Regions from separate parts of the Paenibacillus sp. GCM10027629 genome, predicted to be linked through region 3. Evidence: a T-box and tRNA genes for the amino acid it is inferred to sense, from the RefSeq annotation. Region 3 holds a T-box; the other regions hold tRNA genes.
What was found. The T-box of region 3 lies ahead of ACFQZR_RS26445 (arginine--tRNA ligase). A T-box ahead of a tRNA ligase gene usually reads a tRNA of that ligase, here a tRNA-Arg.
Positions count from the first base shown of each region.

Region 1: it has a tRNA-Arg gene. The T-box ahead of ACFQZR_RS26445 (arginine--tRNA ligase) is inferred to sense a tRNA for this amino acid. The anticodon was not compared.
Region 2: it has a tRNA-Arg gene. The T-box ahead of ACFQZR_RS26445 (arginine--tRNA ligase) is inferred to sense a tRNA for this amino acid. The anticodon was not compared.

Region 1 covers NZ_JBHTGZ010000009.1:329,875-340,592, reverse strand. Annotated here, with positions in the region: gene ispG (flavodoxin-dependent (E)-4-hydroxy-3-methylbut-2-enyl-diphosphate synthase) at 1-789, opposite strand, end outside; gene clpX (ATP-dependent protease ATP-binding subunit ClpX) at 910-2,169, opposite strand; gene clpP (ATP-dependent Clp endopeptidase proteolytic subunit ClpP) at 2,182-2,772, opposite strand; gene tig (trigger factor) at 3,153-4,439, opposite strand; gene ACFQZR_RS10815 (hypothetical protein) at 4,630-5,574, opposite strand; tRNA gene ACFQZR_RS10810 (tRNA-Arg) at 5,686-5,762, shown strand; gene ACFQZR_RS10805 (YjcZ family sporulation protein) at 6,138-6,236, opposite strand; gene ACFQZR_RS10800 (YjcZ family sporulation protein) at 6,599-6,706, opposite strand; gene ACFQZR_RS10795 (SDR family oxidoreductase) at 6,993-7,754, shown strand; gene ACFQZR_RS10790 (TetR/AcrR family transcriptional regulator) at 7,997-8,563, shown strand; gene ku (non-homologous end joining protein Ku) at 8,696-9,553, shown strand; gene ACFQZR_RS10780 (LysR family transcriptional regulator) at 9,619-10,497, opposite strand; gene ACFQZR_RS10775 (adenylosuccinate synthase) at 10,627-10,718, shown strand, end outside.
Region 2 covers NZ_JBHTGZ010000014.1:66,588-77,305, forward strand. Annotated here, with positions in the region: gene eno (phosphopyruvate hydratase) at 52-1,338, opposite strand; gene gpmI (2,3-bisphosphoglycerate-independent phosphoglycerate mutase) at 1,549-3,087, opposite strand; gene tpiA (triose-phosphate isomerase) at 3,088-3,843, opposite strand; gene ACFQZR_RS25175 (phosphoglycerate kinase) at 3,888-5,069, opposite strand; gene gap (type I glyceraldehyde-3-phosphate dehydrogenase) at 5,155-6,165, opposite strand; gene ACFQZR_RS25185 (sugar-binding transcriptional regulator) at 6,238-7,284, opposite strand; tRNA gene ACFQZR_RS25190 (tRNA-Arg) at 7,555-7,629, shown strand; gene clpP (ATP-dependent Clp endopeptidase proteolytic subunit ClpP) at 7,759-8,340, shown strand; gene ACFQZR_RS25200 (PdaC/SigV domain-containing protein) at 8,417-9,487, opposite strand; gene ACFQZR_RS25205 (ABC transporter substrate-binding protein) at 9,520-10,572, opposite strand; gene ACFQZR_RS25210 (ABC transporter permease) at 10,609-10,718, opposite strand, start outside.
Region 3 covers NZ_JBHTGZ010000017.1:185,859-196,576, forward strand. Annotated here, with positions in the region: gene ACFQZR_RS26415 (alpha-mannosidase) at 1-1,730, shown strand, start outside; gene ACFQZR_RS26420 (FMN-dependent NADH-azoreductase) at 1,913-2,548, shown strand; gene ACFQZR_RS26425 (hypothetical protein) at 2,623-2,793, shown strand; gene ACFQZR_RS26430 (ABC transporter substrate-binding protein) at 2,870-4,204, opposite strand; gene ACFQZR_RS26435 (Lrp/AsnC family transcriptional regulator) at 4,587-5,015, opposite strand; gene ACFQZR_RS26440 (MBL fold metallo-hydrolase) at 5,150-5,896, shown strand; gene ACFQZR_RS26445 (arginine--tRNA ligase) at 5,920-7,830, opposite strand; T-box leader at 7,873-8,105, opposite strand; gene ACFQZR_RS26450 (ArsR/SmtB family transcription factor) at 8,341-9,240, shown strand; gene ACFQZR_RS26455 (ABC transporter substrate-binding protein) at 9,522-10,718, shown strand, end outside.

The sequences.
Region 1 (10,718 bases), on a different contig from region 3:
AATTAAAGTCGCTGCGTTAGAAATCAAACCGAATGATTTGAGAATTTCTCGTGCAACCTTCACTTCCTCCACCGGATCCGCACTCAAGGAGATACGTACCGTCGAACCGATGCCCATCGATAAAAGCGCACCGATCCCTGCAGCACTCTTTACAGCGCCTGTGAACAAGGTTCCTGCTTCTGTAATCCCGAGATGAAGCGGATAGTCAAAGCTCTCCGAAGCCATCCGATAAGCCTCAATCGCCATCGGAACATCCGATGCTTTAAGAGAGACGATAATATCGTGAAAATCAAGTTCTTCCAAGATTCCGATATGGAACTTGGCACTCTCGACCATCGCTTCGGCCGTTGGATAGCCATACTTCTCAAGCAAGTGGTTCTCAAGCGAGCCCGCATTCACGCCGATCCGAATCGGAATCCCCTTCTCTTTACATGCCTTAACGACCGCTTCAACCTTCTCACGACGACCGATATTCCCCGGATTAATCCGTACCTTATCAATCCCATTCTCGATGGCCGCTAATGCAAGGCGATAATCAAAATGGATATCCGCCACGAGTGGAATATGAATCTGCTTCTTGATCTCCTTGATCGCCTCTGCCGCTTCCATATTGTTCACCGTTACACGGACGACTTGGCAGCCTGCTTCTTCGAGACGAAGAATCTCCGCCACGGTTGCTTCCACATTTGCCGTCTTCGTTGTACACATGCTCTGAATGATGACTTCATCACTGCCGCCAATCGTTAGGTTGCCGACTTTGATCGGTCGTGTCTGCTTTCTCAAGAACATATTTATTCTCTCCCAAGAACGTCAAAACTCCACCCGTCATCCACCAGCGCTACCTAGCACGGATTTCCGAATGAACAAGTGGAGAATTTGAGTCGCGTTATATATTCACTTCACGCCAGCTTAGGCGCTCTCTTCTTTTTTCTTGCTCGGTTTCTTCGCAGTCAACTCAGGCACAACTTTCTCCTGAATGACTTTCTCTGTAATGACGCAGTTCGTAATATCGTCGCGCGATGGAACTTCGTACATTACATCTAGCATAACACCTTCAATAATGGAACGCAAACCGCGTGCACCGGTATTCCGCTTAATCGCTTCTTTCGCGATGGCTTCTAATGCCGCATGCTCAAACTCCAATTTGACGTTATCCATCTCAAGTAGCTTCTGGTATTGCTTCACAAGCGCATTCTTCGGCTCGGATAAAATGCGAACAAGCGTGCTCTCATCCAGTGGCTCAAGTGTCGAGATGACAGGCAGACGTCCTACAAACTCAGGAATTAATCCGAATTTGAGCAAGTCTTCCGGCAGTACCATCGATAGATACTCGCCTGGTTTCAATTCTTTCGTGCTATCTCCAACGGAGTTAAATCCGATGACTTTCTTACCAATCCGGCGCTTAATCAACTGCTCTAGGCCATCAAATGCCCCGCCGCAGATGAACAAGATGTTCGTCGTATCGATTTGAATGAACTCTTGATGTGGATGCTTCCGTCCGCCTTGCGGAGGAACCGATGCAACCGTACCTTCAAGAATTTTGAGAAGTGCTTGCTGCACGCCTTCGCCAGAAACATCACGCGTGATCGAAGGATTCTCCGATTTGCGAGCAACTTTATCGATTTCATCGATATAGATAATGCCGCGTTCCGCTTTTTCTACATCGTAATCAGCAGCTTGGATTAGCTTCAGCAAGATGTTCTCAACGTCTTCACCCACATATCCCGCTTCCGTCAAGGAAGTTGCATCCGCGATTGCGAACGGAACGTTGAGGATTTTGGCCATTGTCTGCGCAAGCAACGTTTTACCTGAACCTGTGGGTCCAACTAATAGAATGTTACTCTTCTGAAGCTCAACATCTTCGATCTTGCTTTGGGTGTTAATTCGTTTGTAATGGTTATACATCGCCACGGATAATGACTTCTTCGCTTGCTCTTGACCAATGACATATTGATCTAGAATATTGCGGATTTCCATTGGCTTCGGAATATCTTTGAGATCGATATCCTCATCGTGACCAAGTTCTTCCTCCACAATCTCTGTGCAGAGCTCGATACACTCATCACATATATATACACCAGGACCAGCTACGAGCTTACGCACTTGTTCTTGCGATTTGCCGCAGAACGAACATTTCAGCTGACCTTTTTCTTCGTTAAACTTAAACATGGAATCCCCCCCTTAGTTCAAAATGGGCCGAGTGAGAACTTGGTCAACCAGACCATAAGCTACGGCTTCTTCTGCACCCATAAAATTGTCGCGGTCTGTATCACGTTCGATCTTCTCAAGGGGTTGACCCGTCGTATCCACATAAATTTGATTCAATTTCTGCTTCGTCTTAATGATCCAATCCGCATGAATCTTAATATCGGTCGCTTGACCTCTCACACCGCCTAATGGCTGGTGAATCATCACTTCACTATTCGGCAAGACGAATCGTTTGCCTTTCGCTCCAGCTGTCAAGAGTAGAGAGCCCATACTTGCAGCTAGACCGACACAGATCGTTGATACATCCGGTTTGATGAAATTCATCGTATCCAAGATACCCAATCCAGCTGTTACCGACCCACCCGGGGAATTGATATATAGTGAGATATCTTTCTCCGGATCTTCGGCTGCCAAAAAGAGGAGTTGGGCAATGACTGTATTGGCTACATCATCATCAATCGCACTCCCCAAAAATATAATGCGATCCTTTAACAATCTCGAGTAGATATCGTAAGATCTTTCGCCTCGATTTGTTTGCTCTACAACCATAGGTATCAGATTCATTTGACCAACCTCTTTTCCTCTTCAATTAGTGAATTACTGTTATTTTATCACGTTCCAGGTGCCATGTCATTTCCTCTGCAACGACGCTATTACATTCTATGTATCATGGTACTGGAAATTGTGTCTTGCACGAACCTTGGGGCACAGCAATATGTGAAAAAACAATGGGTTGAACGTGATTACACCGCCTTCAAATCCATTTCGCTAGCGAACGACTTATAAGCCTTGCGAAGGCAAAGCTATCATAGGCTGCATGAGCGACTCGAAGTAGATGACCTCAACGTTCATTATGTATGTATTCATGTCTTACGAAGGCTGAATTGGTACAAATAAAGGCACGCATGTGATATACGTGCCTTATTGACCTGCTTCAGTTGTGATTAGTTCTTGCTGTTATCAACAAGGAATTGAACCGTTTTACGGATTGCAACTTCCTCTTGAAGATTTGCAAGGGAACCGTTCGCGCTCAAGATGCTGCGGATTTCGTCTGTGGAGCGTTTGTACGCTTCAGCCATTTTCGAAAGTTCTTCCGTTACATCTTCTTCCGTCGCTACGATGTTCTCTTCTTTTGCGATTTGCTCAAGAACAAGGTTGTTGCGAACGCGTTTCTCCGCATCCACTTTCATTTGACCTCTCATGTCTTCGATCGTTTGACCGGAGAATGTCATGAACATGTCAAGGTTCATACCTTGTGCACGAAGACGGTTGTCGAAGTCGCGAACCATTGCATCAACTTCAGTGTCGATCATTGGCTCAGGAATTTCAACTTCAGCTGCTTCTGCTGCTTTCTCAACGATTTCGCCTTCACGTTTCGCTTCGTTTTCTTTCACTTTGCGATCAGAGATTTGTTTTGTCAAATCTGCTTTGAACTCGTCAAGTGTATCGAACTCGCTTACGTCTTTAGCGAACTCATCATCAAGAACTGGAAGTTGCTTGCGTTTGATTTCATGAAGCTTCACTTTGAATACCGCTGGTTTACCAGCAAGTTCTTCAGCGTGGTACACTTCAGGGAATGTTACATCAACATCTTTGAAGTCGCCTGTTCCAAGGCCGATCAATTGCTCCTCGAAGCCTGGAATGAACGATTTGGAACCAAGTTCCAAGGAGTAACGCTCGCCTTTACCGCCTTCAAATGGATTACCATCAACGAAACCTTCGAAGTCGATAATAACTGTATCGCCTTCTTTAGCTGTATCTTCGTCGATAACAACCAATTCAGCGTGACGTTGTTGAAGACGCTCAAGCTCAGCAGCTACTTCTTCGTCTGTAACAGTTACACTTTCAACTGGAACGGAGATACCTTTGTATTCGCCCAATTTCACTTCAGGCTTAACCAATACTTTCGCTTTGAATACGAAGTTCTCGCCTTTACCGAATTGTTCAACATCGATCTCAGGACGATCAACAGGCTCGATGTTCGTCTCCGCAACCGCTTCAGTGTACACTTCCGGAAGCAAGATATCGATTGCATCTTGGTACAAACTTTCAATACCAAATCTTTTCTCGAAAATAGGGCGTGGAACTTTACCTTTACGGAATCCAGGCACAGCTACTTTCTGTACAACTTTTTTGAATGCCTTGTCCAAGGCACCTGTAACGCGCTCTGCGTCAACTTCAACTTGTAGAACCCCAAGGTTCTTCTCTATTTTTTCCCAGCTTGCTTTCATTTTATGCCTTCCCCTCCAAAAAATTCACATGGCTCGATGCACATGATCAGCGTTTTCGTTGATTCAATGCGCAAGACCCATGACTCGTCCACGTTCGAAACAACCATTATATTATATACAACATCTCGACTTTAAGCAAGAATGCGACTTGACAGAAACCGCCTAAAATGCGTTTCCTCTCTATAGTTCGTTATTCCATGCGTAATAGCGGGCTTTCGATTAAGTTTTTGAGGTGCTTATGCGCTTGCTCCATTCGGAACCTTAGCGCGTCCGTAATTCCGTAATACTCCCTAATTTCGATACGTTCTGCATCGATGTCATGGCCGCCTGACAGCATCTCTCTCATCCAAATATGCAGCGCCGCCGCCCAAATATCAATCGTCGCATCCTCATCGGCCAGAATACTTCGGTAAGCAGGTGTACCGTACATTGCCATTACACATTGCTGCCATAGATCTAACGCAAGTAATGAGAGCCCAGGATCTTGTACCTCTGTCTGCTCTCGGACCCGTTCTGGGACACTGCGTACCGCGGATGGAAAATCATCATATCCAACAGGCGTATCTTGAATCTCGAGTTCTACCGTCTCTTGGCCGCGGGTGAATTGAATGGTCCCTCTGGCCCCGCGTTTGCGCAGCGTCTGAAGAATATGGAACTGCAGCAGTGCAGGAAGCCGCTCCATAACCAACCACGAACGCAGGACGTCATCGATCTCGGGGTGGTCCAAATAAGTGAGCTGCTCTAGCCCTAACAGCTTCTGCGGCGTCAAGGGACCGTTCACGATGCTATCGAGAAGCTTATTCACATAATCAGGGTCTTGGTCCACCTTATTACGAAAATACTGCTCAGCCATGTCTCCTTCGCTCTCGTCCACTTCATCCAGCGGAACTCCTTCAATCGCCCCGGCATCTGGAAAAGCCCCGAGCAGCCAGTCCAATAGAGCCTGCCATTCGGTCTTATGCTGTTCAACGCCCTGACAACCCAGTAGAAATTGAAGCAAACGAACGGCTTCTCCATACTGTTCTGTCTCCAGAAAACGCGTCAGCTGAATCTGATACACATCCAGCATCTTTGGGAATAATATAATATTGTTCGGATAGGTGTCTTGCTCATGCGATTTCGTAATAAGATGCACCAACTTTCTCCTATGCAACGCGTGCTTATTCTGATCAAAACTAATTATACCGAATAAAATTAAAATTTTCTATTGCACTTCATCAAATCTTTTGTTACAATAGGTTCTGTTGTCCCAGTAGCTCAGCTGGATAGAGCAACGGCCTTCTAAGCCGTCGGTCGGGAGTTCGAATCTCTTCTGGGACGCCATTTATTCTTAAATTACATAGATTGATTGTATAGATAATAAGCCGTAAACCTTTGATAATTAAGGGTTTACGGCTTTTTGCTTTATTATACATAAGGTCATTAGAATACGTTTGAATACGATAGAAGCTCATATCACTTTACACATTTTTTACACATGAATTTCTGCACTAAATAACCCGGCATAACCGGGTCTATTCCATGAAATATTCAGCTATCATTCCCCGTTAAGTTAATCTGTCACTGCAAATTTAACCTATGTAATCGAAAGAAGAAAGAACACTAGTAGTTAGTTATTGGCTTAGGAAGCCCCGGATCACTCCGAGGCTCTTTTCATTTCTATATCCACGTTTTCATCATCAGGCACTAATTATTCTGTTATACAAAACCAATACATGCACAAGAGACAATTACTAACAAGATGAACAATACAAGGATAGTACCTGTGCTTGTAAAGCGTTCACGAAACTCTCCCATGATAACACCTCCCTGTTTTTGAGTACATGTTATGTTATGAAGGCTGAGCTCACTTTGTTTGGATGGTTGTTACCGGTTATTCCACTATATTGGAATCAAGATAACCATCGTCTGATCCTCGGTGCAGAAATTACGGTTATTTTCAGAACGGATCGCAACGCGAGTATGACGATAATGCCCTCGTCTTCGGAGTTTTCCCGTTAAGTTAATCTGTCACTGCAAATTTAACCTATGTAATCGAAAGAAGAATGAACACTAGTAGTTAGTTATTGGGTTAGGGAGCCCCGGATCACTCCGAGGCTCTTTTCATTTCTATATCCACGTTATCATCATTAGGCACTAACTGTACTTTATCGGCATTATTAGATACCAAAACCACCAATACATGCACAAGAAACAATTACTAACAAGATGAACAAAACAAGGATTGTACCTGTGCTTGTAAATAAACCTCCACGGAAATCACCCATGTCAACACCTCCTTATTATTAAGTACACGTTATGTTATGAAGGCGGATCTCACTTTGTTTGGACGATTGTCACTGGTTATTCCACCTAAATTGGAATCAAGACATTCATCGTCTGATCCCGTTAAGTTTCAGAAATTTTCTTTTCCTTATCTTTCAGTCATGTTGCACAGAGAGAATAGTAATAAACCCCCTTTTCTTTAGGAGCTTGAAATTTGACACGAACCCGAAGACATCTCTATAATTTTTAATGAACAACTGTTCAATAAAATTTTCGGAGGGACTCGTCATGCGTTTAGAAGGTAAAGTAGCGGTCATAACAGGAGCAGCATCAGGTATGGGGAAAGCGATTGCGGAATTATACGCAAAAGAAGGCGCAAGTGTTGTCGTTTCCGATTTGAACATTGAAGGTGCGGAAGCTGTTGCGAGCAGCATTATATCAAGCGGGGGTAAAGCCATCGCCATCAAAACGAACGTCGCTGATGCGAACGATATTAAAGCGATGATCGATCAGGCCGTCAATGAATTCGGAACGCTCGATATTCTGGTGAATAATGCCGGCATTATGGATAACATGGCTCCTGTCGGAGACGTGGAGGATGAGAGATGGGATTTCATCTTTGAAGTGAATACGAAAGCGGTCATGCGGGCCATTCGCACAGCGCTTCCGATCTTCCTGGCGAAAGGAAAAGGCGTCATTATTAACACGGCGTCGACGGGCGGCTTCAGCGGCGCGCATGCCGGGGCAGCTTATACCGCTTCCAAGCATGCGGTGGTCGGCCTCACCAAGAATACGGGCTTCATGTATGCACAGCAAGGCATTCGCTGCAATGCGATTGCGCCTGGAGCAACCATGACGAACATCGCTTCCACGATGAAAAATGTCAACGAGTTTGGCGCTTCGCGAACACAGGTGACGCAAGGCGTCATTCCACGTGTCGGACAAGCGGAAGAAATCGCGCAAGTGGCTTTGTTCCTGGCATCGGATGAATCAAGCTTCGTGAACGGCGCGGTGATTACGGCGGATGCCGGTTGGACAGCGGGCTTCTAATACGAGCAATCGACAAGAGTGTTAGCGGAATTCTAACATCATATCGAATTTGAATGTAAGGCTGTAGACAGCTTGGCTGCTTACAGCCTTTTTCACATGCTATCATGAGCGCACTCTCGGTCATGTACATTTCGTAGGCAACATTATATAATCACTTCATTGAAAATTATTGAACAGATAATAATAGAGTTGTTCATTAAGCGGATCATAGCCGTGATTTAAATAGGAGATGAATACCGGGAATGAATGAAAGTGATTTAAGGGTCATTAAAACAACACAAGCATTTCAACGGGCGCTGCTCGCGCTATTAAAAACAAAAACGCTCGAATCTATCTCTGTATCCGCCCTTTGCCGGGAGGCCGGGGTCAATCGAGGCACGTTTTACTTGCATTATAAAGACGTCGAAGAAATTTTTGACGAGCATCTTCAACATTTGCTTCAAGATTTGGAGGATTCGTATTACGAACCCTATCGGCACGATAACCAGATCACCCCAAACCGTTTGGACCCTTCGACGATTCGGATCTTTCATCACGTGAAGAAGTACCAGCCGTTCTATGAGATCGTGTTCAATCGGAAATCATCGCTGACCTACTACTACTCGCTGCTGGAGAAAATAAAAAGCTTAATGCAGCAAAGCGCATCGTCTTACCCGCTAGGTCATAAAGACCTCTCGTTGCTTCTCTCTTATCAAGCGAATGCGATAATGGGTCTGCTCATCCAGTGGTGTGAAGACGGTTTTGCACACAGCCCCGAATATATGAACGAACAGCTCACCTACATCTTGGGGGCGGAGGTTAAGACATAAGGTCACATGGAAAACTTTCGTCTGTTCCGGATAAGCAAACGGCATTCCTACACGTGAATTTTCTAAATACTTGGTATCAACCCCTCCCCATGCGGATATAAATGATAAAAAGAAGTGTTGGAGGGGAAACGAATGCATACGGTCTGGAAAGGCGCGATCAGCTTTGGCCTAGTCAACGTGCCTGTGAAAATGTTCTCAGCAACTGAAGAGAAGGATATCTCGATGAAGACGTTGCATAAAGACTGCGGCTCACCCATCAATCATGTGAAGACGTGTCGGACATGCAATACAGAAATCGCATCAGAGAGCATCTTCCGCGGCTACGAATATGAACCGAACAAATACGTTACTTTCGATAAAGACGAGTTGGACAAACTGCTGCCGGAAGCGAATAAAGCGATCAAAGTTTTAGATTTTGTCGATCTGCATGAGGTGGATCCGTTATTTTTCCAGAAATCTTATTATCTTGGACCGGCTGAGACGGGAGCTAACGCATATAGCCTGCTTGTAGAGGCTCTTAAGCGTTCCGGCAAAATCGCCATCTGCAACGTCGTGATCCGTTCGCGAACGAACCTCGCCGCCCTACGAATCATCGATGACTGTATCGTGATGGAGACCATCTATTACCCCGATGAGATTAGACCGATTGGACAGGTTCCCAATCTGCCGTCCCAACCTGAGATCAATGAAAAAGAACTAGCGATGGCACAACTGTTGATTCAACATCTATCCAGTTCATTTAGCCCGGAGAAGTACAAGGACGAGTACCGTCATCAGTTGGTCAACCTGATTGAGAAGAAAATTACGGGTGAAGAAATCACGGTGGCGCCAGCAGCAGCTCAATCGAATGTGCTTGACTTGATGGCGGCCCTTCAGGCTAGCATTGATGCAGCCAAACCAGCCGAAGTCGTGGCAGAGGTCAAAAGCACGAAAAAGAAAGTAACGAGCAAAAAAGCGATGAAGTCGTCGCCGGAGGAGTCTGTTTCATAAAAAAAGAGTCTCGGGATCCCGGGACTCTTTTCATGTGTGTGAATCTATGCTCCCCTCACATCCACTCACAACAGCATTTCATAAATCTGTCTTGCAGCCGCAGGCAGCGGCGTGCTCCGCAGCTTGATGATACCCACCCGTCTTGGGGGGATCGGCGTCTGAAGCTTAATCTCATATAGTGATTGATCAGACAATTCCGCTTCAACAAATTCTCGCGTAACGCAGGACACCCCAAACCCACTCCGCGCAAACTCTACCAGTAGATCAACACTTCCGAGTTCAATTTCGGGCTTCAGGACAAGACCCTGCGCGGCCACAAACCGATCAACATAGGTACGCGTACTACTTCCCTGCTCTAGGGAAATGATGGGGTGCTTGAGCAAGTGTTCAAGTGAAATCGGGGACTTCGATAAAAACTTAAACTTCTCGCCCGTCACGAAGCAATCGTGAATCTCCATACTTTCTTGCACATCGATTTGATGATCTGTGATCGGCAGATTGACGATCCCAATATCGATCTTCCCCTCTTTTAACAATCCGATAATTTCCCTTGTCGTCCGGTTCGTCACTTGGATCTTGATCTGCGGGTAAGCTTCATGGAACGTCTGCAAATGTGGCAATAGAAAATGCCTGCATAGCGTATCACCCGCGCCAATCTTGACCTCCCCTTCAGTTAGCTGCTGAATTTCGGCCATTTTTCGTTCGCCGTTGAGTATAAAATGGTAGGCTTGCTCAATATAAGTGAAGAGAACCTCGCCTTCAGCCGTTAATCGCACACCCTTAGACGTGCGGAAAAACAATTGTCCTCCTAGCTTCGCCTCCAGCTGCTTGATGGAATGCGTCACAGCAGGCTGCGTGATGAACAACTCGGTCGCAGCCTTGGAGAGACTGCCTGCTTTGGCCGTTATATAAAACACCTGATACAATTCCATATTCTGAATCAAAGGGGATGTCACCTCTCCATGTATAAATCAGATTAATATCAACTATTATAAATATTAATTATATTAATAAGGGGAACTTTATTATACTGAAGTTAGAACGAAATTCCAACCATGAATAGGAGTGCAGAAATGACAGTTACAGCGATTGTGGGTGCCAATTGGGGCGATGAAGGAAAAGGTAAGATTACGGATGTGCTTGCGGCGAAATCGAACTATGTTGT
Region 2 (10,718 bases), on a different contig from region 3:
TACAAAAAGGGCTAACCAGTCACCTGGCTAACCCTTTTGATAGAAGATCAATTATTTTTTCAAGTTGTAGAATGCTTTCAAACCGCCGTATTGAGCCAAATCAGCCAATTCGTCTTCGATGCGAAGCAATTGGTTGTATTTTGCAACACGGTCTGTACGGGAAGGAGCACCTGTTTTGATTTGACCAGCGTTTGTCGCAACAGCGATGTCTGCGATTGTGCTATCTTCGGATTCACCGGAACGGTGGGAGATAACTGCTGTGTAACCAGCACGTTTAGCCATTTCGATTGCATCGAAAGTTTCAGTAAGTGTACCGATTTGGTTCACTTTTACCAAGATGGAGTTACCGATTCCTTTTTCGATACCCATGCCAAGACGCTCTGTGTTCGTAACGAACAAGTCGTCACCAACCAATTGAACTTTGTTGCCCAATTTCTCAGTAAGCAATTTCCAACCTTCCCAATCGTCTTCGGACATACCGTCTTCGATCGTGATGATTGGGTACTTCTCAACCCATGAAGCAAGAAGGTCAACATACTCAGCGGATGTGTAGGATTTACCTTCACCTGCAAGTGTGTATTTACCATCTTTGTAGAACTCCGTGGAAGCTACGTCCATACCAAGGAATACGTCTACGCCTGGTTTGTAACCAGCTTTTTCGATCGCTTCGATGATTGTAGTGATTGCTTCTTCGTTGGAAGACAAGTTCGGAGCGAAACCACCCTCGTCACCTACAGCTGTGTTAAGGCCTTTTGCTTGCAATACAGCTTTCAAGTTGTGGAAGATTTCTGCACCTGTGCGAAGAGCTTCTTTGAAGCTAGGAGCACCAACAGGAAGAACCATGAACTCTTGCACGTCGATGTTGTTGTCTGCATGCTCACCACCGTTGATGATGTTCATCATTGGTACTGGAAGCGTCTTAGCGTTGAATCCACCAAGGTATACATAAAGAGGAATGTCCAAAGCTTCTGCTGCTGCGCGAGCTACTGCCATGGATACCGCTAGGATTGCGTTCGCACCCAATTTACCTTTGTTCGGCGTTCCATCCAATTGGATCATCGCTTTGTCGATACCTACTTGGTCAAGTGCGTCCATACCGATGATTTCTGGAGCGATTGTTTCGTTTACGTTCTCAACAGCTTTAAGAACGCCTTTACCCATGTAACGGGTTTTGTCGCCATCGCGAAGCTCTACCGCTTCGTGAGCACCTGTGGAAGCACCTGAAGGTACGATTGCGCGGCCTTTAGCGCCGGATTCAAGGTAAACTTCTACTTCAACCGTTGGGTTACCACGGGAGTCCAAGACTTCGCGTGCGTATACGTCAGAAATAATTGTCATGTTAAATAACACTCCTTTTAGATGTTGTTAATAATCAGCCTTTTGATCACGAAGATTAGCTCTGCCGCTAATTCGACATCGCATCTTGCATTCACCTTCGAAGTCCGTTGCTCATGTAGGTTTCTCCTACACTCCGCTACTCCTTCTTCAGCTTCATACAACCTGCTCGGTGCTGAAAAGTCGGATTATCAACTCTCAATTTAATTTTAATTACTTATTTACAATTGTTGTGCCCGTCATTTCTTCCGGCTTGTTCAATTGCATCAGGTCAAGAATGGTCGGAGCCACGTCCGCCAAAATTCCGCCTTCTCTTAGCGTAACATCTTTCGTAGTCACGATACAAGGAACCGGGTTCGTCGTATGCGCGGTATGTGGACGGCCATTCTCGTCGATCTCAACTTCGGCATTACCATGGTCCGCGATAATGATGGCTACACCGCCTTTTGCGATGACAGCATCAACCACTTTACCAAGGCACTCATCCGTTGCTTCAACTGCTTTGATCGTCGGCTCGAGCATACCGGAGTGACCCACCATATCCGGGTTCGCAAAGTTCAAGATAATGCAATCTTGGCGCTCCGCTTCGATCTCAGCCACCGCTGCTGCTGCAACTTCTGCTGCACTCATCTCAGGCTGCAAGTCATACGTTGCAACTTTCGGTGAAGGGATCAGGATACGTGTCTCGCCTTCCAATTCCTTGTCACGTCCGCCACTGAAGAAGAACGTAACGTGCGGATATTTCTCAGTCTCAGCGATACGAAGTTGTTTCTTGTTGTTCTGTACGAGCACTTCGCCGAGTGTATTATCAAGGTTCTTCGGTGAGTATGCGACGAATCCGTCCACACTCTCGCTGAACATCGTTAGACATACATAGTGTAAGTTCTTCGGTGCTTTGTCCCCACGGTCAAATCCACGGAAGTCCGCGTTCGTGAACACTTGGGACAATTGGATCGCACGGTCTGGACGGAAGTTCAAGAAGATAACGGAATCTTCCGACTCCATCAAGCCTACAGGTTGTTCGTTCTCATCCACGATAACGGTCGGCATGACGAATTCGTCGAATACCGATTTCTCATAGGATTCCACGATTGCTTTGAGTGGGTCTTGGTATTTCGGGCCTTCGCCGTATACCATCGCGCGGTAGGATTTCTCCGTACGCTCCCAACGCTTATCGCGGTCCATCGCATAGTAACGGCCTTGAACCGTTGCGATTGTACCTACGCCGAGTTCCTGAATTTTCGCGATCAATTGTTCCATATAGCCTTTTGCGCTATCTGGCGATACATCGCGGCCATCCAAGAAAGCATGGATAAATACGTTGTTGAATTCTTCTTTTTTGCAAAGCTCTAACATAGCGAACAAATGACTGATGTGACTGTGCACACCACCATCGGATAGCAATCCATAGAGATGCAATTTTTTATCGTTATTTTTCGCATGACGAACCGCCTTAATAAGCGTCTCGTTATCGAAAAACTCACCGTCACGAATGGATTTGGAGATGCGAGTCAAATCTTGATACACGATCCGGCCTGCGCCGATGTTCAAGTGACCCACTTCCGAGTTCCCCATTTGACCTTCAGGAAGCCCTACCGCTTCACCACAAGCCGTAAGCGTTGTGTGAGGATAAGTCGACCAGTAACGGTCAAAATTCGGCTTGTTCGCTTGTGCAACGGCGTTACCCACCAAGTTGTCACTAAGCCCGAAACCGTCAAGGATAATCAGTGCTACCGGTTTAGGTGCTGTCATTTACTTCGCCCCCTCAACCAATGCAATGTAGGAAGCTGGCTGCAAGCTTGCGCCACCGACCAAAGCGCCATCGATATCGCTTTGTCCCATGTACTCTTGTACATTTTCCGGTTTCACGCTGCCGCCGTATTGAATGCGAACCGCATTCGCTACTTGCTCTCCATACAAACCTTTCACAAGTTCACGAATGTAGCTAATGACTTCATTCGCATCTGCTGCAGTTGAAGATTTACCCGTTCCAATCGCCCAGATTGGCTCATAAGCAATAACAGCTTTCGCCGCTTGCTCTGCGCTTAATCCTTGGAATGCAGCTTCGGTCTGCACTTTGCAGACATCTTTCGTCTGACCTGCTTCACGCTCTTCAAGCTTCTCACCAACACATACGATCGGAGTAAGACCGTGTTTGAATGCTGCGTGCATTTTTTTGTTCACGATCTCATCTGTCTCTGCGAAGTATGCGCGACGCTCGGAGTGACCCAAGATCACGTATTCCACACCAAGATCCTTCAGCATAATGCCGCTGATTTCACCTGTGAATGCGCCGTTATCTTCGAAGTGCATGTTTTGTGCACCAATTTTGATGGAAGTGCCTTTTACCGCCTCAACAAGTGCTGGCAAGTTCGTGAATGGTGCGCAAATCACGCTCTCCACGCCTGCAACTTCTGCTTTCCCCTTCACATCTTGAACGAAAGCTGTTGATTCACTTACAGTTTTGAACATCTTCCAGTTCCCTGCAATGATTGGAGTTCTACTCATGGTTTTCACGTCCTTCTATTTTCCTCACCTAAGGAGTACTGATCTTATTTATCGTTAAGAGCTTCAACGCCTGGAAGTTTCTTGCCTTCCATGAACTCAAGAGATGCGCCGCCACCAGTAGAGATGTGGTCCATTTTGTCTGCCAAATGGAACTTCTCAGCTGCTGCTGCAGAATCACCGCCACCAATAACTGTGTAGCCTGCTGTATCTGCACAAGCTTGTGCAACCGCACGCGTACCGTGGGAGAATGGCTCGATTTCGAATACGCCCATAGGTCCGTTCCATACGATGAGCTTCGAGTTCTTGATCACGTCTGCATAAAGCTCACGCGTTTTCGGTCCGATATCGATACCTTCCCAGTCTGCTGGAATGCCGTCAACATCAACGATCTTCGTATTGGCATCCGCACTGAAATCGTCCGTTACAACGTAATCCACTGGAATCATGAAGTTTTTGCCAAGTTGTTTGGCTTTCTCGATAAATCCAAGCGCTGTTTCCAATTTCTCGTTATCGCAAAGCGATTTGCCGATTTCGTGACCTTGTGCTTTGAGGAATGTGTAAGCAAGTCCGCCACCGATCAGTACGTTGTCAGCAATTTCGAGCATTTTGTTGATAACATCGATTTTATCTTTTACTTTCGATCCGCCGACAATCGCTGTGAATGGACGCTCAGGGTTCAGCAATGCTTTACCAAGTACGTTCAATTCTTTCTCCATCAGAAGTCCGGAAACGGCTGGTAAGTATGCAGCAATACCTGCTGTCGAAGCATGCGCACGGTGAGCAGCGCCGAATGCGTCATTCACGAACAAATCTGCAAGGGATGCAAATTCTTTCGCGAGTTCCGGATCATTCTTCTCTTCACCTGCGTAGAAACGAACGTTCTCAAGAAGCAATACATCGCCGTCTTTGAGCTCAGCGATTTGTGCTTTAACCGCATCGCCAATCGCTTCGTCTGCTTTAACTACTGGTTTGCCTAGCAATTCGCTAAGACGAACCGCAGCTGGTGTTAAACGCATCGAATCCACGAACTGACCTTTTGGACGGCCCATGTGACTTGCTAGAATAACTTTTGCACCGTTCTCGATCAAATATTTGATCGTAGGCAGGGTTTCACGAATGCGTGTGTCGTCCGTAATTTTACCGTCTTCTAATGGCACGTTAAAATCGACACGGACAAATACGCGTTTACCAGTTACTTCTACATCACGTACACTCTTCTTGTTCATTCGTCGGTTCCTCCAAACACATATTAGTTAAAGAGCGGAAACAATTATGAACTGTTTCCGCTCTACAATCATGCTACAACCGCTATTACTTCGTAGCTAGTTTAGCGAAATATTCCAACGTACGGATCAATTGCGCTGTGTAAGACATTTCATTGTCGTACCAAGCTACTGTTTTAACCAATTGCTTGTCGCCAACTGTCAATACTTTTGTTTGTGTTGCGTCGAACAAGGAACCGAAAGTCATACCTTTGATATCGGAAGATACGATTTCGTCTTCTGTGTAGCCATAAGTTGCTGGGTCAGAAGCAGCTTTCATTGCAGCGTTGATCTCGTCAGCTGTTACTTTTTCATGAAGAACAGTTACAAGCTCAGTCAAAGAACCTGTTGCTACAGGAACACGTTGTGCTGCACCGTCAAGTTTACCTTGAAGTTCAGGGATAACAAGACCGATTGCTTTTGCTGCGCCAGTTGTGTTAGGGATGATGTTCTCAGCTGCTGCACGAGCGCGACGGAAGTCACCTTTCGCATGCGGAGCATCAAGTGTATTTTGGTCACCTGTGTAAGCGTGGATTGTTGTCATCAAGCCTTCAATGATACCGAATTTGTCTTGCAATACTTTTGCCATTGGAGCTAGGCAGTTTGTTGTGCAAGATGCGCCAGAGATAACTGTCTCTGTACCATCAAGAATTTCATGGTTTACGTTGTATACGATTGTTTTCATATCGCCAGTTGCTGGAGCCGAGATAACAACTTTTTTCGCGCCTGCTTTGATGTGTTTCTCAGCAGCTTCTTTTGTTGTGAAGAATCCAGTACATTCAAGAACGATGTCTACGCCAAGCTCGCCCCATGGCAATTCTTCAGGGTTACGGTTCGCAAGAACTTTAACGTCTTTACCGTTTACTTTGAAGAATCCTTCATGTACTTCAACGTTTCCTTGGAATTGACCTTGAGTTGTATCATATTTCAACAAATGAGCTAACATTTTAGCGTCTGTCAAGTCATTGATTGCTACTACTTCGATACCTTCTACTGCTTGAATACGGCGGAAAGCAAGGCGTCCAATACGTCCAAAACCATTAATACCAACTTTAACCATTGATGATTCCTCCTAAAATTAATTTATATATACTCAAGACAAACCTGAGGGCTCGTCAAGACCACAACATTGTTAACTTACTTCTTGTTCTTCAGCATCCATCAATCGAATGATTTCAAGCGCTGCACCTTCGTCAATAATGAGCACATTCTCTCGCCCGAATTTTAAGACGGAATGAATCGCTGCTCCTTTGCTAGCACCGCCAGCAATCGCAATCACAAGTTCCATTTCTTGAATCTCTTCGAGTCGAAGCCCTAAGGACACCATCTTGTGAACCACATTGCCTTGTCGGTCAAAATAGTACCCGTACGCTTCCGCTAGAGCACCCTCCTGCCTTAGAGCATCCACCATCTGTTGATCGACCCGTCTTCGTTTGGCCATCACAAAGGCGTCTCCAATCCCATGAACGACAATGCGAGCTTTCCGAATGAACTCTACAATCTCCAGAATATTCGGTTCTTGCATCAAGGACTGATATGCCTCTTCGCTGAGAAGATCCGGGACATGCAGTAATCGATATTGCGCACCTACACGCTTTGCCATCTTCGATGCGATGGTGTTGGCTTGATAATCAAGACTCTCGCCTAAACCGCCACGAGCTGGCACGAACCAATTGGATTTCATCGGCGTCGTTGAAGTCATCTGTTCTGCCATCTGAGCCAGTGTGGAACCGCCAGTGAGAGCAACGACATCATCTTTACCCATCACTTTACGAAGCACTTTACATGCTGCAAGACCAAGATCTCGCTTCGTAAGCGGCGAACGATCCGAATCACCCGGTACAATCAGCACTTGCTGAAGACCGAAAGACTTGCGAATTCGCTCCTCCATATTTGTTAGACCGAACAGTTCTTTCACAATGGATTCTAAGTCCTCTAGCAGCTTCTCTCCGGCTGAACTTAGGCGCATCCCTGCGCTCTCAATTTCAATGAGTCCTTGTGTCTTTAATAAATCTGTCTCTGCACGCAATACCCGCTCGGTCATCTCTAAGGAAGTCGCCAGCGTCCTGCGCCCGACTAACTCAGACAGCTTGATTTGATGAAGGATTTCATATCTCTTTTTTAGTATTTCCATGAGATCAGGCAGAAGTTGCTTTTCTATCTCTAATATTTTCCGCATTTCTTTCCACTCCTGCAACTTTAGTTGGCCCGAAAACGTCCCACGGAAACCTTTTTAGTCCCACCTCTAGTTTAACCCTTTCGAGAGCAGTTTGCAAGTGTACCGCATGTAGAATTCACATGTTTTCAGAAACTTATACATCGTGGACTAGCCCTTTTTGACTCGGCAGCTCATTTTCGAATGTTCTCGGTAGAAGCTTTCTCCTGATAATCAGATTAGGACTTGCAATTCTATGATTTATAGCATATAATTCTCTTTGCTATCCTTTTTGCGCCCGTGGTCCAATGGATATGACGTAGGCCTCCGGAGCCTGAGATCTAGGTTCGATTCCTAGCGGGCGCGCCATACATACACACACAGAATCAGCTTCGGCTGATTTTTTTGTATCACCAGTTTGACTATCTTTGACTTTTGTTCTAATTTGGAGTATGATTTGGTGGAAAGCTAGTCGATGTGAGTAGAGGAGGATTTTCTGTGAGTTACATTCCTATGGTCGTGGAACAGACGAACCGCGGCGAACGTTCATATGACATTTATTCAAGGCTGTTGAAAGATCGTATTATTTTCTTAGGCTCACCCGTTAATGACGTGGTAGCGAATTCGATCATTGCGCAAATGCTATTCCTTGCAGCAGAAGATCCAGAGAAGGACATCTCGCTGTATATCAATAGCCCGGGCGGATCGATTACGGCAGGTATGGCGATTTACGATACAATGCAATTCATTAAACCGGATGTATCGACGATTTGCGTCGGTATGGCAGCTTCCATGGGTGCCTTCTTGCTTACAGCAGGGGTGAAGGGCAAACGCTTCGCACTGCCGAACAGTGAAGTCATGATCCATCAACCATTAGGTGGAGCAGAAGGTCAAGCCAGCGATATTGAAATTCGCGCGAAACGTATTATCAAGATGCGTGATCATCTGAACAAAATTCTTGCGGATCGCAGTGGCCAGCCGCTAGAGCGTATCGAGAAGGATACCGACCGCGACTACTTCATGAGCGCTTATGAAGCTGCGGAATACGGATTGGTCGACAAGGTTCTTGAGAAGCTGTAAGTTAAACGCAAGACGACAAACCCCCATGCATCCAATGCATGGGGGTTTCATTGTATGAGCTACCACTCAAAAACTTCTAGAAAGGCAGCTTGCCTTCAAAGCTCGGTGATACGGAACGGAATGGAATATAGAATTCAGGGAATCCAGCTGCGTAAGGCGTATATTCATACACCCCGAAATAAACCACAACACCCTCGTCTTTCACATAGAAAGTTGTATCTTCGTTAATGCTCTGGAATTTGGCATCGTACATCAACATCGGTGCAATCTCTTTTTTGATCTTTTCATTGATGACTTGCTTGTATTCCGGAACAAGCTTGAACAGATCATTCAGCGTATAGACGATGCCAGTATCAATATTGATGGTATAAGACCATTGCTCTGGCATGCCATGCGCGCCGCCTGTATATTCATTGCTCGAGAATAAGAGGCTGATCACTTGGTTCGAATTATATTTGATATCATAATTCGACGTGTATTCATATTTAAATCCAAGTTCTTCGTAGGCACCCTTCGAGCTCTCTTTGGCCGTGTCGACATACTTCTTCGCTTCCGAAGCGAACAATGTGTTGATTTTCTCTTGAACCTCCGCATTTTTGAGCCCGCTTACCTGCGGATATTGTACATTGATAATCGCATCTTTGGTATTCTCATCGATTTTCTTCGATGACCAGATGATGTCGTTTTCTTGTACCTTGGTCAAATGAACGGATTTCGTCTTCGGATCCCAAGTCGAGTGGTAGCCGAAATTATCTGTCAGAAGGCTCAGAGCGACATAGTTACTACCATTCAAGAGGATGCGTCCGTAAGCATCCCATAATTCGTGACCATTCACAATCGAATTGACGGCGTATTGATTAACTTGAATAACAACATCTTTTCCCTTTGCTTTTACACGCATGACTTTCTTCTGCGCATCATAAGCCGTATCGAGTTTCAGATCTTTCGCAAGGATGTTAAGCGGAATATATGTACTACCGTCCTGTACAATCCCTTTGCTGAGCAGTGGTGCTCCATCCAGCGTAATCTGAATATTTGGCGTCGCCACGGATTGCCAAGGCGCTGTAGCCGCCGATGCATAGGAAGTTGGAATTAAAAATACGAGGCATAGAGCAACAAGCGTAATCGTTCGCAATACGTTTTTCATGGGTGAACGCCTCCTCTTTGATCGTTAACGTCTTATTCGCGTCCGCTCTTGATTTCAGTCCAGTAGCGGTCGTAGACTTGCAATGTTTTACCTACATCCATCAACCATTCGGTACGTGCAAACTCATCATTACTTAGGTTAATCATCTTATTCGCTTGATACTCAGGGCTATGGAACGGTTTTGCTTTTTCATTGGGATCACTGTATCCGATGGACTCATAGTTCTTCGCACTAACTTCTGGATCCAGCATGAAGTTAATGAATTTCTCTGCTAAATCTTTGTTCTTCGCACCTTTAGGAATCGCATAGTTATCGGAGAAGATTGTACTGCCTTCTTTCGGAATCACATAAGCAATATCCGGGTTCTGAGCAGCAATATATGCAGCATCGCCGGACCATACGGTTCCGATCCAACCTTCTTCTGCAATCAGCTTCTGTTTAATATTATCGGTATCAAACGCCAATACACTCGGAAGCAGTTGTTTAATATCATCTACAGACTTTTTAATCTCATTCTCGTTGGTCGAGCTATTCGAGAATCCGTTCTTCTTCAGGCCCATGCCAATTACTTCACGCATATCATCAAGCAACAGGACTTTATCTTTAAATTCTGGTTTCCATAGGTCGGACCAGCTTGTAATCTCGCCTTTCACATACTTCTTGTTGTATGCGATTCCCGTGACACCGGATGTGTAGACGATGGAGTATTTATTATCTTTGTCGTAAGGAAGGTTCTTGAAATGGCTCGATATATTGTTCCAATTCGGAATATTATCTTTATTGAGCGGCTCGAGCAGATCCTGCTGGATCATCGTCGCAACCATATAATCCGATGGCTGAATCACATCATACTTCGATCCGCCGGCCTTCAATTTGGCGAGCAAATCTTCATTATTCGCAAACACTGCATAATTGACCGTTACGTCATATTTCTTCTCGAAATCTTTAATGACATCCGGATCGAAATTATCAGCCCAGCTATATAAGTTGAGTGTCTCCTTCTGAGAACATCCTGCTGTCACGACGAGTGTCGCGATCATTGCGCCAGCGAGGACTGTGCTCGCGAACCATTTCATTTTTTTCAATCGTATTACCCCTTTCTGCTTTAAAGAATCATAATATTAAAAAGGAAGCGTCGAAGCTTTCTTGCCCCGATTCCCTTTATTCTGCAACCATTGCGCAATTAAAATCAATCCAACACTAACAATAATCATAATTGTACATAATGCGT
Region 3 (10,718 bases):
CATGGAAGACGCTGATGCAGAACCACCCACATGATAGTATTTGCGGCTGCAGCGTGGATGAAGTGCACCGCGAGATGGTGACGCGCTTCGATAAGAGCCGTCATGTTGCGGAATCGATTGTGGATACAAGCGTGCGTACGATTGCGGATGCGGTGGACACGACAGGGTTTGAAGCCTATGGTGAAGAGCCATTACCGCTGGTTGTCTTCAATACGACAGGCTGGAGCCGTACAGGGGTTGTATCGGTTGAGCTGGAAGTCGCGAAAATCTATGAGCGTGAAGGGATTCGAGCGAGAGAAATGACGGAGCGCATGAAGGCAGTAAGCCTCGCGGGACGGGTGCTCGTGGATACGGAAGGGAACGCGATTCCTTGTACGGTCGAGGATTTGGGTGTGGTGTTCGGATATGATTTGCCGAACGATAAATTCCGTCAGCCATTCTTAACGCGCAAGGTTCGTCTTACGTTCCAAGCAGAGGGAATTCCTGCGCTTGGATTGCACACATATGCTTGGGTATTACGCAGTGAAGAGGCATCGCAGTTGAGCTCCCTGGTGACGGGCGATCGCAGCATGGCGAATCATCTGCTGCAAGTGGAGATTGCTGAAGATGGCTCCTATACGCTGACGGACAAGCGTACGGGACGTGTGTACACGGATCTTGGTATTTATGAAAGTACAGGCGATATCGGGAACGAATATATGTACAAGCAACCGGAAGGGGAGCAAGCGCTAACGACGAAGGGACTTCCTGCACAAGTTCGCGTGCTTGAGGATTCGGCGTATCGGGCATCGTTCGAGATTGTCCATGAATGGGAAATTCCAGCATCGGCTGAGGAATTGCTCGGTACAGAACAACGCGAGTTGGTCGGCTGGTCGGTGCGCAAGGCACAGCGTTCGAACAAGATGGTACCGTTTACGATTCGTACGGTATTGACGCTTGATCGTAATGGTCGTGGCGTACAGATTGAGACATCGTATAACAATCAAGCGCAAGATCATCGTCTGCGTGCATTGTTCCCGACAGATGTCACAGCGAGCACGCATGACGTGGATTCGATGTTCGAAATCGTGAAGCGCTCGATCGAGCCTGCACCGGAGTGGACGAATCCGAGCAATACGCAGCATCAGCAAGCCTTTGTTGATGTGAGCGAAGCGGGAGCGGGACTCACGGTAGCGAATTTCGGCTTGAATGAATACGAAGTGCTCCGCGATGGACGCAATACGATTGCGGTGACCTTGCTGCGCAGTGTCGGCGAACTCGGCGACTGGGGTTACTTCCCGACACCGGAAGCGCAGTGCATCGGTGAGCATACGGTGCGGATGGAAGTCATCCCGCATGACGGCGACGGCATTGAATCCGGTGCATATGCAGAAGCCTACCAGTTCCAAGTGCCTTGGACGGCATGTCAGACGGGCGTTCATGCGGGCCGAGTGAGTGCGGTATGTACGCCGTTCCGCTGGGAATCGAGGGCTGCGGCCTTCTCTTCCTTGAAGATGAGTCCGGAGACTGGCGACATGATGCTGCGTTGGTACAACATGAGCGCACAGCCTGTTGACATGGTGCTGAACGCAACGATTCAGACCGAGCAGCTCTACAAGACGACGATCTTGGAGCAGTCTGCAGAGCCTTTCGCAAGCGAGGCGACGGAAGGTGTAACGCTGCCGCTGGGTCCATGCGAGATCGTCACAATCGGCGTCAAGCCGGTACGTGTTGGTGTGAACTACGAATAAATTTGGCATGATTCTAATAAGCCGCCCTCTGATCCTGAATGAAGGATTGGGGCGGCTTTTTGTGCAAATATTAGAAAGCATAGGTTGCACGAGGGATAGAAATCGATCATTGCGGACATCGTATAATTGCTGGTGAATCCATTTTCGTTAAATTATAGACAGAAGGGAAGTTATTCGGGAACATGGCAACCGTCCTCTACATCACTGCACATCCGAACGATCATCAAGTATCGTACAGCATGGCTGTGGGCAAAGAATTTATTGAAGCTTATCGTGAAGCGAATCCGAATGATGAAGTCATTCATTTGGATTTGTACAAATTGAATATCCCGCATATTGATGCAGATATTTTTAGCGGTTGGGGGAAGCTCCAAGGTGGATCTTCCTTTGATCAGCTGTCAGAGAATGAGCGTTCCAAGGTAGCCCGTCTGAACGAGATCGTCGATCAATACGTGGCAGCGGATAAGTACGTGTATGTTACGCCGATGTGGAACTTCTCGTTCCCACCGATTCTTAAAGCGTATATCGATGCGATCTGCGTCGCAGGAAAAACGTTCAAATATACCGAGAATGGCCCCGTCGGATTGCTGCCGAACAAGAAGGCTTTTCATATCCAGGCGAGCGGCGGGATTTATTCAGAAGGGCCGGCAGCAGCCATGGAATACGGACATAGCTACCTGCAAAAGATCATGCAATTCCACGGCGTTCCGTCGTTCGAAGGGATCTTTGTTGAAGGGATGGGGGCTATGCCGGATCAAGCGCAATCCATTAAAGAAAAAGCGATCACTAAAGCCAAGGAGGCTGCAAAACGTTTCTAAATGGAATGGGATGAATTGCGGCAAATAACGAGGCATATCTTCTGTTTAAGAACAATAGTTTGAGGAGTGGAACGATGTCGGCACGAGATCAGAAGTTTCCAGTTTATTACGATGGTTCTGCGCATGTAGAGTTTGCTGAAGAGATGATAGAAGGCTCGGAACATAAACAAGATGATCGATCGATAACGAATGAAGAATGGCGCCGCCATATTAGCGGCAATCCTTTTTTTTACACACAATCATGATCATGAGAAACGGCTGCTTCCGGTTATATACCTGAAGGCAGCCGTTTTTTCTTATTCAATCTGATAAGTATTCGCTTTACTTTTGTTTGGATATCGCGTCTTTGATTTTGGCCCCCGACTCTTCTTTCAGTTTTCGTAAAAATTCCGGAATATTCATGTCGGACTCAGCGAATTTGGCCAAACTCTCGTTAATATTGACGTATTTGTCATATGGGCTTATTTTTGAAGGCGGAAGAGCCGGTTTTGATGCAAAAAATGCTTTAATATTTTTGCCTTTAAACAGTTCTTGATCAACGGCATATTGGTCCCTGACTTCTTGGGCATTGAGGACAGAAGGGTCGACGCCTTTTCTTGTGATTCTGGACTGGTTTTCAACAGATACGAACTCGGCCATAACCTTGAAAGCCGCGTCCTTGTTTTTGCTATATTTGTTCAGAATGATCGGATGTGAATACGAAGTCGGTGAAACGTTCGGAAGCTCCGGCCAAGATGGCAGCGGCGCAGCATCGACATTTTTAACAATGTCCGCGTCGCCGATCCCCCACATTAAGTATTGCGGCCACGTGACGATCATGCCGACATTTCCTTTCGGAAACTGGTAGCTTTCTTTGTTGTACAAACCGGGGATGCTGTATATGCGCTTCATCAGTTCCAAATATTTAGTAACTTCCGGCGATTTGTCGATGAGGACTTCTCCGGTATCCGGATCTGTTAAGTTAACGGAAAATTGCTTGAGCGGTACAAGTGCTTCGCCATAAGCACCAAACTCAAAACCATGGTACTGCATGCCGTCACGTTCGCCTGTCAGCTTCTTGGACAGGTCGACAATATCGTCCCAAGTCAAATTTTCCTTCGGGTATGGAATACCGAATTTATCGAATACGTCCTTATTGTAATACAGTGTGAAGTTGTCGCTGAAAGTAGGCATTCCGATCAGACTGCCATTCGGGTTCATGGCGCGGTAAGTAGCGATGATCGAAGGCTCGATTGTTGATAAATCGAAATTGTTGGCTTTGACCAATTCGTCCAACGGCTCGATCATATCGAGCTCCTTGGTCGCTTCAATTGCGTCGCCGTCGCCCCAAATCAAGTCAGGTACGATCTTCTGGGCGTTCAGTTCCTGAAGCGACTCCAGATTGTTTCCTTTTTGCAGCTGCACCAGCTTAATATTTTTCAGCTTCTCACTAATTGTTCCGAATCGGGATTTGAAGTTTTCTTCCGGGTGCGGGTATAAAACTGTGATCTCAACTACTTCGTTATCGGTTTGTTTGACCGTGTCTGCCGAATCGCTCTTCTCTATTTCCGGTTCCGTTTTCTTCGCATTTTCGTTATCGCTGGTGCAACCGCCAAGCAAAGATACTAACATGAGGAATACAAGCAACCTAGTCGTGCTCTTTTTATTCCTTTTCAAACTTATTACCTCCCAATAGTAAAATAGGTAGCGCTTACTTAACGGTGCGTGATCCATGCGTGGCTTCGATTCACTCTCTCATTAAATTCCCCCTTCGTGTCAATCTACCCATATCCTACCAAACTGGGCGTGAAGATGGTGTGAAGAATCAACGCTGCGGTCTAACGCCAAAAAACCCGGCTTGCATCAATCGCAAGCTGGGCCGCTTCGTTCAACTCTATTCGTTTCTAAACCCCCACAAAGTACCTGAATCAGCTTCGAAGCCACGTCCCCACGACTTCAAGAGCGGCTGTAGCCGATACCCATCTCTCCCTTACGCACAACGTATGGGTCTTCACACCCAAAAAGGACCGTCCGGTCGAGTGGATCCGGACGGTCCTTCTTATTTAAGCTGATCAATCGTGAGGCTGACTTTATAATTCGCGAATCGCAGCAGTTGTTCGAGAAATGCGCTCAAGTCAGAGGGCGATGCAACACGAACACGCATCCAATAGCAGCCTTCGCCGCTAACGCTATAGACTTCAATCACTTCATCGCTGCTGGCGACGAAGGAGCGGAATTGCTGATGTGCATGATGGGAAGTCAGGAAAATCGTGATGAGCGCTTGGACGGATTGCCCGAGCTTATCCCGATTCCACCTTACCGTATACCCTTCGATAATGCCGATGTCTTGCAGCTTGCGCACGCGAGCACCGACCGCTTGCCCCGTTAGGTGGACGATTTGACCAATTTCTTTGTGAGATCGGTTCGCATCTTCAATCAATAATTGGAGTATATCCAAATCTACGGAATCAATGGTTCCATCATTCATTTGCTGAACACCTCTATGCAACGCTGAAATTCTTACATCGTGAAAGTAAGAATCGACGTTTCCTTTCATCCGATTATTTATGTGGTTCATGATCCTGTGTATCATTGTATCAGGAAGTAAAGGAGGATGTCAGGATGAATATACAATTGATAAGAAATGCAACACTATGGCTTGAATATGCAGGTGCTAAGATCCTCGTGGATCCAATGTTTAGCGACGCGGGTGCAAATCCGCCTATAATAAATTCCAATAATGATCGACGCAATCCACTCGTGCCGCTGCCAGCAGAAGTTGCGGCATGGCAGCATCCCGATCTGATGCTCGTCACGCATCTTCACCAAGATCATTTCGATACAGCGGCGGTTACGCACCTACCGAAGTCAACGTCGGTTTTGTGCCAACCCGGTAATGAGGATCAAATTCAATCACATGGATTCACGGACGTCGCACCGATCGATACAACACTAGCCTGGAAGGAGATCACCATACATCGTACCGATGGTCAACACGGCACGGGGGAAATTGGCCAATGGATGGGCCAAGTATCCGGCTTTGTCCTGCAAGCGGCGAACGAACCAACGTTATATATCGCTGGCGACACGATCTGGTGCGATGACGTCGTTCAAGCCCTGGATGCGTATCACCCTGACGTAACGATAGTGAACGCCGGAGGCGCGAAGTTCGTTACTGGCGATCCGATCACAATGAACGAAGCGGATGTCATCGCTGTGTGCGAGCACGCACCTTATACGCAGGTTGTCGCCGTCCATATGGATGCGATCAATCATTGTCATGTCACACGCGCGAAGCTTCGGGAAGCACTCGCCGCATCAGAGAAGACCTATAACGTACTTATCCTGGAAGACGGCGAATGGATCTAAGCTCCACACCGCAGATCGCCTGATTACATGCGCTCTGGCGTTGGTAGCCCGAGCGTTTGCAGCGCATCGCCAAGCGTCTCGTGGAACTTGGACGTCAACCAGACACGGAATGCCTTCGAAGTTTCATCGCCTTTCAGAATTGGACATGCGCCGTAGAAGTTATTAAATAACGTCGCGAGCTCATGGGCATACGTACAGATAAGGCTCGGGGACAACTCCTCGGCTGCTTTGTGCAGCGTATCGGGCCACAGTGCGATCTGCCTTAAGAGTGCATATTCTGCGCGATGTAACAGAGGGAACACGGCAGGGTTCTGCGGCATAATCCCATGCTCTTCTGCGGCGCGGTTCAATAGGGTGCTGGCTCTGGCATAGGCGTACAGCAGATATACGCCGGTATTGCCTGAGATTTCGGTCGCTTGCTGCAGATCGAAGACGACTTCGGTCTGCAGATTGAACCGCAGCAGATAGTATCGTATTGAAGCGGCTGCGATCAGCCGACTGGATAGTCCATCCGAGTTGGAGCGGTTATCCGCGATGACTTGTTCCATCAAATCGAGCAGCTGTGAAATTTTAATTCCAATCCCTTGGCGGCCGGACATTGCGTAAGCAGCTTTGCCATCTGACGTATCGATGCCGAGCTCTGCCGCCGATCGCGGACTGAGCGAGACTACGCCATAGCTGATATGGCGTAGTTGATTCGCTTGAGCTGTAAAGCCGAGCACTTCTAGCGCCTGCTTCACCATCATCTGCGGATACGCTTGGCGTGCATCGATGACGTTAATGACGGTGTCGGCCTGACCGAAGGCACCAGCCTCGGCATGGGTTCCAGACCCTCCAGCTGCAGTCGTGGTGAACAACCCGTCTGCGAATCGCTTGTAACCGAAATCTTTGCCTAGCAAGCCGAACTTCCAGAGATGATAGGCGATGTCTTTGGCCGTATACGTCAGAATGCCATTGGAACGCACCAATACTTTATCCTGCTGATGCTCGCTGTCTACCTCTGGATCATCCCCGTGCTCTTCAATGGCTCCTGTCTCCCCTTGCTTCAACACCCAACAGCCAGCCAGCTTGCCTGTTGTCTCCTGCTTGAATTGCGGTGTCTGCTGCAGCAGTGCAAAGGCCGCATTCCAGAACCCTTCCCGCACAATATTGCTCTCCCACACGAGTAGATGATAACCTATACCGAATTGCTCCATTTCCTCCAATTGCTCGCGAACGATGCGCTCTGCGACCAGCATCCCCATCCAAGCGATATTATTATTGCCTTCTTCCAGCGCGTGAAGGATAGTGGAACGCTCTTGTTCTAAGGCAGGGCGAACCTTGTATTCCCGATGCAGTGAGGAATACACATCCCAGCAGAAATCCCCGAACCTCGCATGTGCTTGTTGAAGCGGCGTATGAAGCATCCCGACAACGGTGTCTGCGAGTTGATTGCCAAGATCATCGATGTAATTGTGCACCTCAACCTCAACGCCTGTGCGTCTTAGTAGACGGACGATGCTGTCGCCAATGCAGGCATTGCGAAGATGGCCGATATGGGCAGATTTGTTCGGATTAATGGACGTATGCTCGACAATCGCCTTCTTCTGTTCTCCAGTGGCTTCAAGCTGCCAATCCCGACGGGCCCATACGCCCCAATCGATGAACAGATTCATGAATCCAGGCGGTGCGACCTCGATCTTAACGACGAGTTGTTCCATCATCCCGTCTTGCGTGAGCTGTGCCGCAATCTCAGAAGCCAAGATCATTGGTGATTTGCGCATAACCTTGGCCAGCAGCATCGCGATATTCGTGGAATAATCTCCGTGCTCCATATGGGATGGCTGCTCAATCCGCACGGCGACTTGCGACTTCTGATCCGAAGCAAATGATAGCTCATAAAGAAGTGTAATGGCTTTCTCAATCTGCGTGATGATAAACGATTGTAATCTCATACGAATTCCTCCCTAAAAATGAAAAAAACAGCCCTGTCTCTATGAAGAGACGAAGGCTGTTGCTTCGCGGTACCACTCTTGTTGCTAGACATGATGTGTCTAACCCCTCTAGCCGATAACGGACGGCGCCGAATCTCCCTACCACAGCGGCTGCAGCGCGCTGGTTCAGCAGATTTTCTCCCGGGTCCGCTTCATTCATGCTGTCGTACCGGCTCACACTATCCCGGTTCGCTTGGACGCTTCACATGAATTACTCTCCCGATCAACGAAATTGAAGATATATTGTCAAACACTATACAAAATCTGTGAAATAAATGCAAGGGGCTGATGATCGGGAACGAGTCTATGTTAGTTTTCGGAATCCCCACTTTGTGGGGTTGTTTTAGGGGTACGCTACAGAACCGCTTGATTATAGATACAGTTTTCTATACATTTAGAAGATGAAAATATCGATAACCGTAAGGGATAGGAAAGGAGCGGAGGGGTGTGGCATTGGATTATCGATTGTGCGTGAGATTTACGCCGTTGCATGAATTTATTAGCAGTCTGCATACTTATTTATGCCGTAAATCCTATAAAAAAATCGATCTCTCGATGGAATGGGTAGAGACAACGCAGGAGCGGTTATCGCCTGAACTTCGAAGTATGCTCGATAATACCGAGGTGAATGGCGCTTGGAGATTTATCTATTTGCTGGCCCTTGTCTGTCCGGACTCGGCATCTCCCGAAGAGCTCGTGACGTGGATTGAAGGTCATTCCGTGGGTGAGTTGTACGAACTGCTGGCGCAGTATGGCAATGAATTTCCAGCGCAGATGGAAGCGTTCCGCACGCATGCTGTTCAATTGTTGACGGCTTGGAATGAAGAGTATTTCCGTCAACTGGACCCGGAGATCCTTCGGTTGCTTCATGCGGAAGTAGTTCGGAGAACGGAGATGTTGACCCAGCTGTCGCCAGAGGATTTCGTCGATGATACGACGAACGGGATGCTGTTCACCCCTATACCGGGGCTTGAAGAATTGATCCTTGTTCCGCAGTACCATTTTCAACCACTTAATGTCATTTGGCACTTTGGTAAAGTAACACTTTGCCACTATGCAGCAAGAGTGTATATGGACCAACCTGGGGAGCTCTCTCCTCATCATTATCGAGTTCTTCGGACCATTGGCGAGAAGAGCCGAATGAAGATTTTGCGTTATTTGCATCATGGTCCGCAGCCTTTTACCGAAATTGTTCGTCATTTGAAAATTTCCAAAGGGATTACCCACGATCATATTGGGAAACTGCGCAGTGCGGGATTCATTCATGCCCATGTCGAAGGGGAAGTTACGACGCATTATAGTCTTCGGCTCAAGGCAGTAAGGCAAATTGACGAGATTCTATACCGCTATATCACAACGATGTCGCAATAATATAGTCAGCGAAATGAACGACTTGGATCTTTTTTGAAAATATTGTTTTTCTATTTCTCGCCTAGACGCTTCCCGTCCTTGAAAGGACGCTGGAGGCGTTTTTTTGTCTAGATGACTTTTTATGAACTTGAATTATATTCTCTTTACACAAAACTTTTTTTAAGTTCTCTCTTTACAGAACACATTTTGATTCTTATAATAAAACCAATCAAACTAATTCATACCTTTCGGGTCGGAATTTAATGTTTAATTCAATTTTATTGGAAACGGGGAGATGTATTATGAGAAAAGGTTTATTTTCTGTACTAACGATTATCATTAGCGGGGCACTCTTGTTATCTGCTTGTTCATCACCAGCTTCGACGCCTGCAGCGGAGAGCGGCAAGACCGAAGCGGGGGCGACAACTTCCGAACAGACAACAACACCGGCGGCTGGCAGCATTACGAGCTTGGTGAAAGCGACAGATCTAGCGAAACTTCCGGAGAATGCGAAGAAACGTACGGATACGATCATCGTCGGTTTAACAGATCCAAGCGGTGCATTTACACCTTATTTCCTACAGAGTGGCTATGATGGCAACGTGACTTCGGTGCTCTTCTCTTCACTGGTTAAAGTCGATGAGAAAGGCCTTCCGATCCCTGGTCTTGCAGAGAAATGGGATATCTCGGAAGATCAATTAACCTATACATACCACCTTCGCAAGGATTTGAAATTTAGCGACGGATCCCCGCTGACGGCGGAGGATGTGGCATTCACATGGACGATTCTGCACGATAAAGCTTACGATGGCCAATACGACATTTTATCGACGAACGTGAAAGGCGGCAAAGCTTACAAGGAAGGGAAAGCAACATCCATCGAAGGAATCAAAGTCATCGACCCGCTGACGATTTCGGTAACTGTGGAGAAGGTGAATGCAACGGCGCTTCAAGTACTAGGTTCGGATGTTTTGTCCAAAGCTTACTACGGCAAAGATTACAAGTTCGGCCAATTGGATTACATCAAAAATCTGCATTCCACACCGCTCGGCAATGGGCCTTATAAGCTCGATAAATTCATTCCAGGTCAGGAAGTGCGCTTCGTAGCGAACGAGAATTACTATGCAGGCAAGCCGGAGACGGAACATTTCATCTATAAAACAACAGAAGGCGACGCATTCCAATTCATCGAGACGGGCGAGCAGGACTATGGCAGCTTCTCGGCGACAACGGACAATATTGACCGTCTGCAGAAGCTCGGTTTCTTGAACTTAGAGCCGTATACGGCAAGCAACTATGGCTATCTGCAATTCAATATGGAACATGAAGCATTGAAGGATAAACGCGTTCGCCAAGCATTAACCTATGGACTCGATCGCCAAACCATCTATGTGGATTCGAACCAAGGGGCAGCGACAATCGCGAACATTCCAACGCAGCAGAGCTCATGGTCTTATACCGAAGAAGGAATCAACCCGTACAAATATGATCCGGAGAAA